One region of the Cytobacillus oceanisediminis genome, then DNA from elsewhere that is predicted to be linked to it. Evidence: riboswitches for the same ligand, from Rfam matches in the RefSeq annotation. Region 1 holds a riboswitch; the other holds the start of a gene.
What was found. Region 1 has a riboswitch for preQ1 ahead of queC (7-cyano-7-deazaguanine synthase QueC). Riboswitches for the same ligand answer to the same signal wherever they lie in the genome.
Positions count from the first base shown of each region.

Region 2: it holds a riboswitch for preQ1, as region 1 does, so the genes downstream of both, queF (preQ(1) synthase) here and queC (7-cyano-7-deazaguanine synthase QueC) in region 1, are expected to answer to the same signal.

Region 1 covers NZ_CP065511.1:2,760,700-2,764,916, forward strand. The annotation lists gene queE (7-carboxy-7-deazaguanine synthase QueE) at 32-763, opposite strand; gene queD (6-carboxytetrahydropterin synthase QueD) at 756-1,232, opposite strand; gene queC (7-cyano-7-deazaguanine synthase QueC) at 1,236-1,895, opposite strand; PreQ1 riboswitch class I at 1,948-1,990, opposite strand; gene IRB79_RS13990 (CBS domain-containing protein) at 2,139-2,861, opposite strand; gene pxpB (5-oxoprolinase subunit PxpB) at 3,197-3,907, shown strand; gene IRB79_RS14000 (5-oxoprolinase subunit C family protein) at 3,904-4,217, shown strand, end outside.
Region 2 covers NZ_CP065511.1:1,240,296-1,244,512, reverse strand. The annotation lists gene panF (sodium/pantothenate symporter) at 1-1,308, opposite strand, end outside; gene IRB79_RS06440 (YhdT family protein) at 1,305-1,595, opposite strand; gene queF (preQ(1) synthase) at 1,755-2,252, opposite strand; PreQ1 riboswitch class I at 2,365-2,410, opposite strand; gene mscL (large conductance mechanosensitive channel protein MscL) at 2,552-2,923, shown strand; gene IRB79_RS06425 (Bax inhibitor-1/YccA family protein) at 2,993-3,634, shown strand; gene IRB79_RS06420 (5-formyltetrahydrofolate cyclo-ligase) at 3,781-4,217, opposite strand, start outside.

The sequences.
Region 1 (4,217 bases):
CCGCACCCTTTGATGCGGGATTATACAGATGTTACACTCCGCGCTTATTGCCCCATACATATGTATGCAGCTGCGGAAGTACTTTAACATCCTTCAAATCACTGTCATGTATCGTTTTTTCAATGAGCCAATCATATTTGTCAAGCAGTCTCTGCAACAAATTTCGATCATCAGCTGTAACGGTATCATCATTTCCCACCTGCAGATAAAACGGAACGCCGGGATAGCGCTTATGAACGTTTTTGGCATATTCATAATCCTTATCATCAAAAACAACAATCTTCAGTGAGAACTGCTGGTCAGCCATTCTTTTGGTCTGAAGATTATTCACAATATAATCGAGCACATCAAAGTCTGTATTCATGCCTGAGCTTGGCGGTTTTGGGGAAAGGGTCAGTTCATCAATTTCATAAAACCAATCCTGCCATCGGCTTCCCTGTGTTTCCAGGCAGACCTTAATTTTTTCCGCTTTCAGCAAAGAAATGAGTTCATTCAAATTTTTTAATAAAGCTGGGTTACCGCCCGAAATGGTCACAAATGAAAATCCATCCCCGCCCAGCTCTTTGAGCTCCTTCCAGATTTCATCCGGTTCCATTTGGCGGATGCTGTCTTTTGCACTTCCATCCCAGGTAAAGGAGGAATCACACCAGCTGCATGAATAATCACATCCTGCTGTACGGACGAACATCGTTTTCTGGCCGATCACCATTCCTTCACCCTGAATGGTCGGTCCAAAAATTTCAAGAACAGGGATTTTACTCAACCTCCATCCACTCCCTTCTTGCTTCTGCATAGCTTGTAGGGGTTTCAAAAAGGCGCACAAATTCGACTCTTGCACCGATATATTGCTCTTTTCTGTTTTGGAGGCTTTCTGCCATTTTTTCATAAATCCAGACAACCATATTCTCTGCCGTCGTATTCATTGGCGGCAGCGTTTCATTCAGATACTTGTGGTCGAGGAATATTTCAATTTCGTTTTTCCAGATTTCTTTAATGTCGCCGAAATCAATCATTAACCCTCTGTTATCCACAAATCCGCTTATGCCAAAAATCACCTTGTAGGTGTGCCCATGCAGGTTTTTGCATTTGCCTTCATAGCAATGCAGATGATGGGCTGAATCAAAAGTGAATTCCTTGCTGACCATTACACGCTTATGGTGGTATTTCAGCTGATCGGGTTTAATATCCTCATTAATCTTCTGAAGTTTATCAACAATCCTGAAACCGTACATGGCTTAAAGCTCCTCCTTTTCTTTGAGGTATACTTCAAGGCCATTTTTCCTTAAATGGCATGCAGGACACTCACCGCAGCCATCAGCCGGAATTCCGTTATAGCATGTCAGTGTTTTCTCACGCACATAGTCAAGGGCATCCAATTCATCCGCCAGCTTCCATGTCTCTGCTTTGTTGAGCCACATTAAAGGTGTATGGATCACAAACTGTTCATCCATTGATAGATTAAGTGTGACATTCAATGATTTTATAAACATATCTCTGCAATCAGGGTAGCCGCTGAAATCTGTTTCGCACACCCCGGTTATTATATGCTTTGCATTTATCTGACTGGCCAGTACACCAGCGAATGACAGGAATAAAAGGTTTCTCCCAGGCACAAATGTGGATGGAAGCTCGCCTTCCTCACCATCCTTTACTTCAATCTCATCTCGGGTCAGTGCATTTGGTGCCAGCTGATTCAATAGGGACATATCAAGAATATGGTGCCTGATCCCCAGCTCTTTTGCTATTTGCTGTGCACATTCTATCTCCAGCTTATGACGCTGATTATAATTAAAAGTGACTGCTTCCACTTCTGCAAAACGTTCTTTTGCCCAGAATAAGCAAGTTGTACTATCCTGACCGCCGCTGAACACAACGAGCGCTTTATCATTTTTCATATAAAAATTCTCCTTTAAATAGAAAAACAGGACCACTAAGAAAGCAGACCCGTTTTCCTTAGTTTTTTAAAGAGGGTAGCTAGAACCTCTACCGTATACACGGATTTTGCTATTGAACTATCAGTTTATATTATCATCTTTATTGGCTTTTTAGAAGGTTTTAATTTATACAGCAAAAAAGTTTTATTATTCAAAAGACTTCTGCAAAAAAGGTGCAACTGTTCATTGCACCTTTTTTGCACTTTAATTTTCTGAATCGGCTTCCAGGAGGTCCCAGGCTGTTATGATGCCTTTTGGTTTTTCAGTCGGCTTTCCATTCTCGGTTACAATGATCCCTTCAAGCTTTTCATTTTTATTTCGGCAGTCCTCAAACATATCCTCTAATTCAAAGATAGATGTATCTTTGCCGGCAAAAGAGATTTGATGCTTTGATTTCTTATTGAAAAGCTCTTTTATTTTCACCTTTTTCAACTGGATTGTTTCTTCTGTAAAGTGCTCTGCCATCCATTTCACGATATCTGCCGAAGTTAATAGCCATGAATATTCCTCTTTTCTCGAGTAAATTGGGAATTGAGAGTGTGAAAATTTGTTGATTATGGCCAGTACATCCGTTAGCTTGCCATCTTCATAAAAATAAAAAACCGGAGTTGCAGCTATGGAGAGTGCGGTTTTTGGCTTTTCAAAATGGCCGGCAATCCTTTCAATCTTCTCTACCGTCTCGAGATGAGGCTCAGCAATATAATAATCAAGGTCTATTTTTTCATGGACAATGGCATTGCGCAGCTTGGCAAACTGATGCAAATCATCTTCATATAATCGAATCAGGGAATGATTTTTCTGAATTTCTATAAGTTTATAAAATCTATCTGTTCTGGCGTTTTTAGCAGATTGTTTTAAGGCCTTGTGAATACGGTTAAAAGCAGCCTCAAACCTTTCTGATAAGTTTATTTCTATATCTGCTTCCAATATGATCTCTCCCTAAATAATAATGTATCTCCTCTATTCCCAAAATGATGGTCAAAATAAACTTTGAAGATATTGGTTCTCCTGCTAGAAGAATAATTTGCACAAATAGAATTTTCAGTCTATTATAGAATATTATATTCTTTAGCTGGGGACTTTGCATAAATATATAACTTTACTAATAAATTTTTTCGTTCTAGCGTTAAAAGACATGACTTTACCTTTTTTTAGGAAAGAATAATGAATGTATTTCTTTTGAACGAAAATGAATATTTATTATTACCGAATAATATTTTATTCCTCAGGTCAACAAATTTACTTTGAAAGCTGGTGAAATCATGAGATACACTTTACACCCATTGGGGGATGATGCTGTTCTTATTGAGCTTGGGAAAGAGATCAGCCAGGAAACACATCAGAAAGTTCAGTCGCTGACTGCCTTTCTCGAAAAACATCCGCCAGAATGGATGATTGAATACATACCTGCTTATACAACTGTAAGCATTTTTTATAATCCAATTGAGGCTTATCAGCTTTCAAATGGCCAGCTCCCGTTTGATTTCGTGTGTTCACTAATAAAACCGCTTATTGAAGAGCTAACTGAAAATGATGCATCGGAACCTCAAATCGTTGAAATCCCGGTATGCTATGGTGGAGAATTCGGGCCGGATCTTGATTTTGTTGCGGAGCATAATGGGATTACTCCTGAAGAAGTAATTGAAATTCACTCTTCAGGCAGTTACCTGGTCTATATGATTGGATTTGCCCCAGGATTCCCTTTTATTGGCGGAATGTCAGAACAAATTGCCGCACCAAGACGGGATACGCCGCGTTTAAAGATTCCCGAGCGTACGGTAGGGATTGCCGGAATGCAGACAGGGATTTACCCCATTGAGACGCCAGGCGGCTGGCAGCTGATTGGACGTACTCCTGTTAAATTGTTTCGGCCGATGGATGAATCCCCTACCCTCTTGAAAGCAGGCGACAAAATCAAATTCAAGTCAATCAGTCTGGAAGAATACTACCATTGGGAGGAGGCGGAACAATGATTAAAGTCGTAAAGCCTGGACTCCTTTCAAGCATTCAGGACCTGGGGAGAACCGGCTATCAAAAGTTTGGCGTGATTGCCAGCGGGGCCATGGACCCTTTTTCGCATCGGATGGCCAATCTTCTCGCGGGAAACGAAGAAAATGATCCTGTACTAGAAATAACGATGATGGGTCCAATACTAACATTTGAAGAAGATACATTAATTTCGATTTGCGGCGGGGACCTTTCCCCTTCCATCAATGGCCAGCCTGTTCGGACATGGAGATCTGTTTTTGTGAAAAAAGGCAGTGAACTTAAATTCGGCCGATG
Region 2 (4,217 bases), 1.5 Mb from region 1:
ATAGGAGGCAGTTCCGGTTATCATCGAGGCCACTGCACCATATCTATTTCCTTTAGCCCAATAAAGGCCCAGCACAACAGGCCATATGAAGGCTGCTTCCAGTCCTCCAAAAGAAAAGAGATTCAGCCAGATCAGCAAATCGGGCGGACTGAGAGCCATGATGCAAACCAGAATCCCAAGCAGGGCCGTAACCGCAAAACTCAGTTTCTTGATGGCAGCTTCTTTGGCATCAGGCTTAATGTAATTAATATAGACATCTTTCACAATCGCCGAGCTGACCAGAAGGAGCAGGGAATCCACTGTTGACATGATGGCAGCCATCGGTGCTGCCAGTACAATTCCCGCGAGCCATGGAGGAAGCACTTCCATGGCAATCATCGGCATGACTTTATCCCCCACTTCAATCCCTGGAAGAATTGGCCGGGCAAATACGCCAATTAAATGCATGCCAAGCATGATAAACCCGACCACTACTGTTCCAATTATAATTGCCCTATGCATGGCTCTGGCATTTTTATAGGACATGGCCCTCACCGCAACCTGCGGAAGGCCCACAACTCCAACTCCCACCAATATCCAGAATGAGGACACATATAAAGGAGTCAATCCGCCATCAAAGCCAAACGGTGTAATCAGATTCGGGTTTTCTGAAGACAGGTCACTGATAATATTCGGTATTCCCCCACCTGCCACAATAACAGCAATCAGAAGGATCATGGTGCCGATGAACATGATTCCCCCTTGTACGGCATCCGTTACTGCAACAGCACGGAAGCCGCCGATCACCACGTAGACCATAACGGAAGCTGCAAAAATGAATAAAGCAGATAAATAGCTTAATCCTGTCAGTGACTCAATTAATCTTGCTCCGCCAACCCATTGGGCAGCCATGGCAGAAAACAGGAAAATAATGATGCTGAGAGAGGATAGCCAGACGACCCATCTGCTGTTATATCTTTCTTTTAGAAAATCGATGAGCGTTACAGCATCATACTTTCTTGCTGTGATGGCAAACTTTTTCCCCAGAACCATGAGAACGAAATAACCAGTGACAACCTGTGACATGGCAAGCAGCACCCAGCCAAGCCCCTGTGTGTATGCAACGCCCGGCCCTCCAATGAAACTGCTGGCACTTCCGTAGGTTGCAATCATGGTCATAGCCAGAATAAAACCACCCAGCTGCCTTCCTCCAAGAAAGTAATCCTGCAGGAACGAACTCCCGGTATCAATCTTTCTGCTGGACCATAAGCCGACGAGAAAAATAATGATTAAAAAGATGAGAAGAGGAGCAATAACCTGCCAGTTCATTTGGATTCTCCCCCCTCTTCATTTTCTTCGAACGGAACCTCTTTAAACAGAAATTTAACAGCCGCTGTTACCAGAATCACCATTACAGCAAACCCTGCCACGCAGCTCCAAAAAAACCAGGCAGGCAATCCCATAATATATGTATACTCACCAGCAGGCCCAGACCCCATCCCATAGGCAAACCCATACCACCATACAAAATTGAAGAGCACCAGACCAATGCCAATCCACGCCTCTCTCTCTGCGATTTTGAAGCGCTGATCTTTTTTATGTATGCCTTTCTTCATTTTGTCCCCCTTCAGAGCTTTATTATAGTAATGCTCTCAAAAATACAGAATATTCCCTAAATATAATCCCACTTATGTATATTATCTGCAACAAAAAAAGCAGATTGCTCTGCCTTTTTTGATATTATTTTAAAATCGCACTTTAAGCAAGCTATGGTCTTAACGATTGTCAATTGTCTCCGGGTAAAGGTCATGGTTCATCAAACGGTAATCCGCCATTTTTTCATATTTCGTCCCCGGCTTTCCGTAGTTGCAATACGGATCGATGGAGATTCCGCCACGTGGCGTAAATTTACCCCAAACCTCAATATAGCGGGGATCCATTAATTCAATAAGATCGTTCATAATGATGTTCATGCAGTCCTCATGGAAATCGCCATGATTTCTAAAACTGAAAAGATATAGCTTTAATGACTTGCTCTCTACCATTTTCTGATCCGGAATATAGCTGATATAGATGGTCGCAAAATCCGGCTGTCCCGTTTTCGGGCAAAGACTCGTAAACTCAGGGCAATTAAACTTTACAAAATAATCGCGGTTTGGATGCTTATTGTCAAAAGCCTCCAGAATCTCAGGCGAGTATTCAAAAAGATAGTTTGTACCCTGATTTCCCAATAGTGTAATATCCGTTAATTCCTCATCTTTTCTTCCTGACATAAAAAAAGCCTCCCTTTATATGATCCCGCTGATCCTAAGGAGAGGTCCAAAAAGTACAGCTTGAAAAAACAAAAACCATATCCTCTTATGGATATGGTTGATTATTATAATCAAAGCCATAGTTTTTTATAGAGGGTGAAGCTATGAACCTCTCCCGCTCACACGGGAATATTCGAAATATAATTGTCATTGTTACTATAGAGAAAAAGCCTGTTTCTGTCAATAGGGGCTTCCTTATCTGGTTTTCATTTATTCTTCATAGTATAATTACGGTAATTTTCAAAGAAAGGTGACATGTTATGTGGAATGAGTTTAAAAAATTCGCCCTAAAGGGAAATGTGCTTGATTTGGCTGTCGGGGTTGTTATCGGAGCTGCCTTCGGAAAGATTGTATCTTCTCTTGTAGATGATATCATCATGCCGCTTGTTGGATTGCTGATGGGCGGAGTTGACTTTAGGGATCTGATGGTAAAGGTTGGCAGCGCGGAGGTCAAATACGGTTTATTCATACAAAATGTGGTTGATTTCTTCATAGTGGCATTCTCGATTTTCGTCTTTATCAGGATTATCAACAATCGTTTCAAAAAGAAAGAAGAAGCAAAGCCTGCACCAGCTGTGGATAAAAACGTTGAGCTTTTAACTGAAATAAGAGACCTTTTAAAAACCAAATAAATGATGAAACTTAAACAATAGTTCTGACGTATATACATATACAAATTATTTTAGAGGAGAAATGAAAAAATGTATGTACAGCATACCGCAAATAACAGTTATTTGCCTTCTGTTTTACGGGCGTTTGCCTTATCATTAGGGATTGCTTTTATCGGAACGATGGCGGGTGTTTTCATCCCTCCAGCCCTATTTTTGCCGCTCATGGTTCTTGAACTCGGAATGCTGCTTTTCGCTTTCCTGCTTCGCCGCAAAAAGGCCATTGGTTATCCATTCCTGTATGTATTTACATTTATTTCAGGGATGACGACCTATCCGATTGTTGCCCATTACCTGGCGGCCATTGGCCCGAACCCTGTATTGGTCGCCCTTGCAGCGACAACGGTTGTGTTTACAGGCCTGGCTGTATACGCTACGACAACCAAGCGGGATTTATCTTTCCTTGGCGGCATGCTGATGGCGGCATTGCTTGCCCTTATTGCGATCTCTGTTTTCAGCATCTTCTGGCCGTTAAGCTCTAACGCTATGCTGGCATTCTCCTTCATCGGAGTGCTAGTGTTCAGCGGATATGTGCTATTCGATTTCAACCGCATGAAGCATTATGGAGTGTCACCGGAAGAAGTTCCTTTGATGGCTCTTAACTTATACCTTGATTTTATCAACCTGTTCATTAATATTCTTCGCATTTTTGGAATTTTGGGGAGCAGGGACTAAACAGGAGTGCGATCTCCTGTTTTTTTTATGTTCTCACCGCAGGGAAACATTTTATGGAAGCATATTGATGAATCACCTGAAGATCACGCAAAGATTGATGATGTTTTAAAGAAAATGGACGAAGTTAAAGCTTAAAAGGCAGTCAATTACTTGGCTGCCTTTCCTTTTGTAATCTCCCATACGTCACGCAATACTGGCATCTCTACCATTTGCTCCTCGGTTACTAGCTCCCATTGAATGCCTTCAGGCTTTGGATATGGCGTATTGGTTTTGATCAGTTCCTTTTCGGTTGCAATCCAGTCGACAGTCAAATCATATGGGTCCCTCGGGATATCTGCCTCTGTAATCTGGGCGCTGTTGACTGTTCCAATCACAGGGATTTCGGGATTTCCCAGCTCTCTGATTATGGCATATTCACGGTCAGCATAGCCCTCCCCTTTTCCGACACGCCGGCCATCCCGATGAAGGCCCACTGATCCGGCAAAAAACAAATCAATTTTCGGCAATTCTGTGAGAGGAACTTCTTTTCCATATGAGTGGATATGCTTAAGGCTCGCTGCTTTTCGCTCCTCCCCGGCGGGCA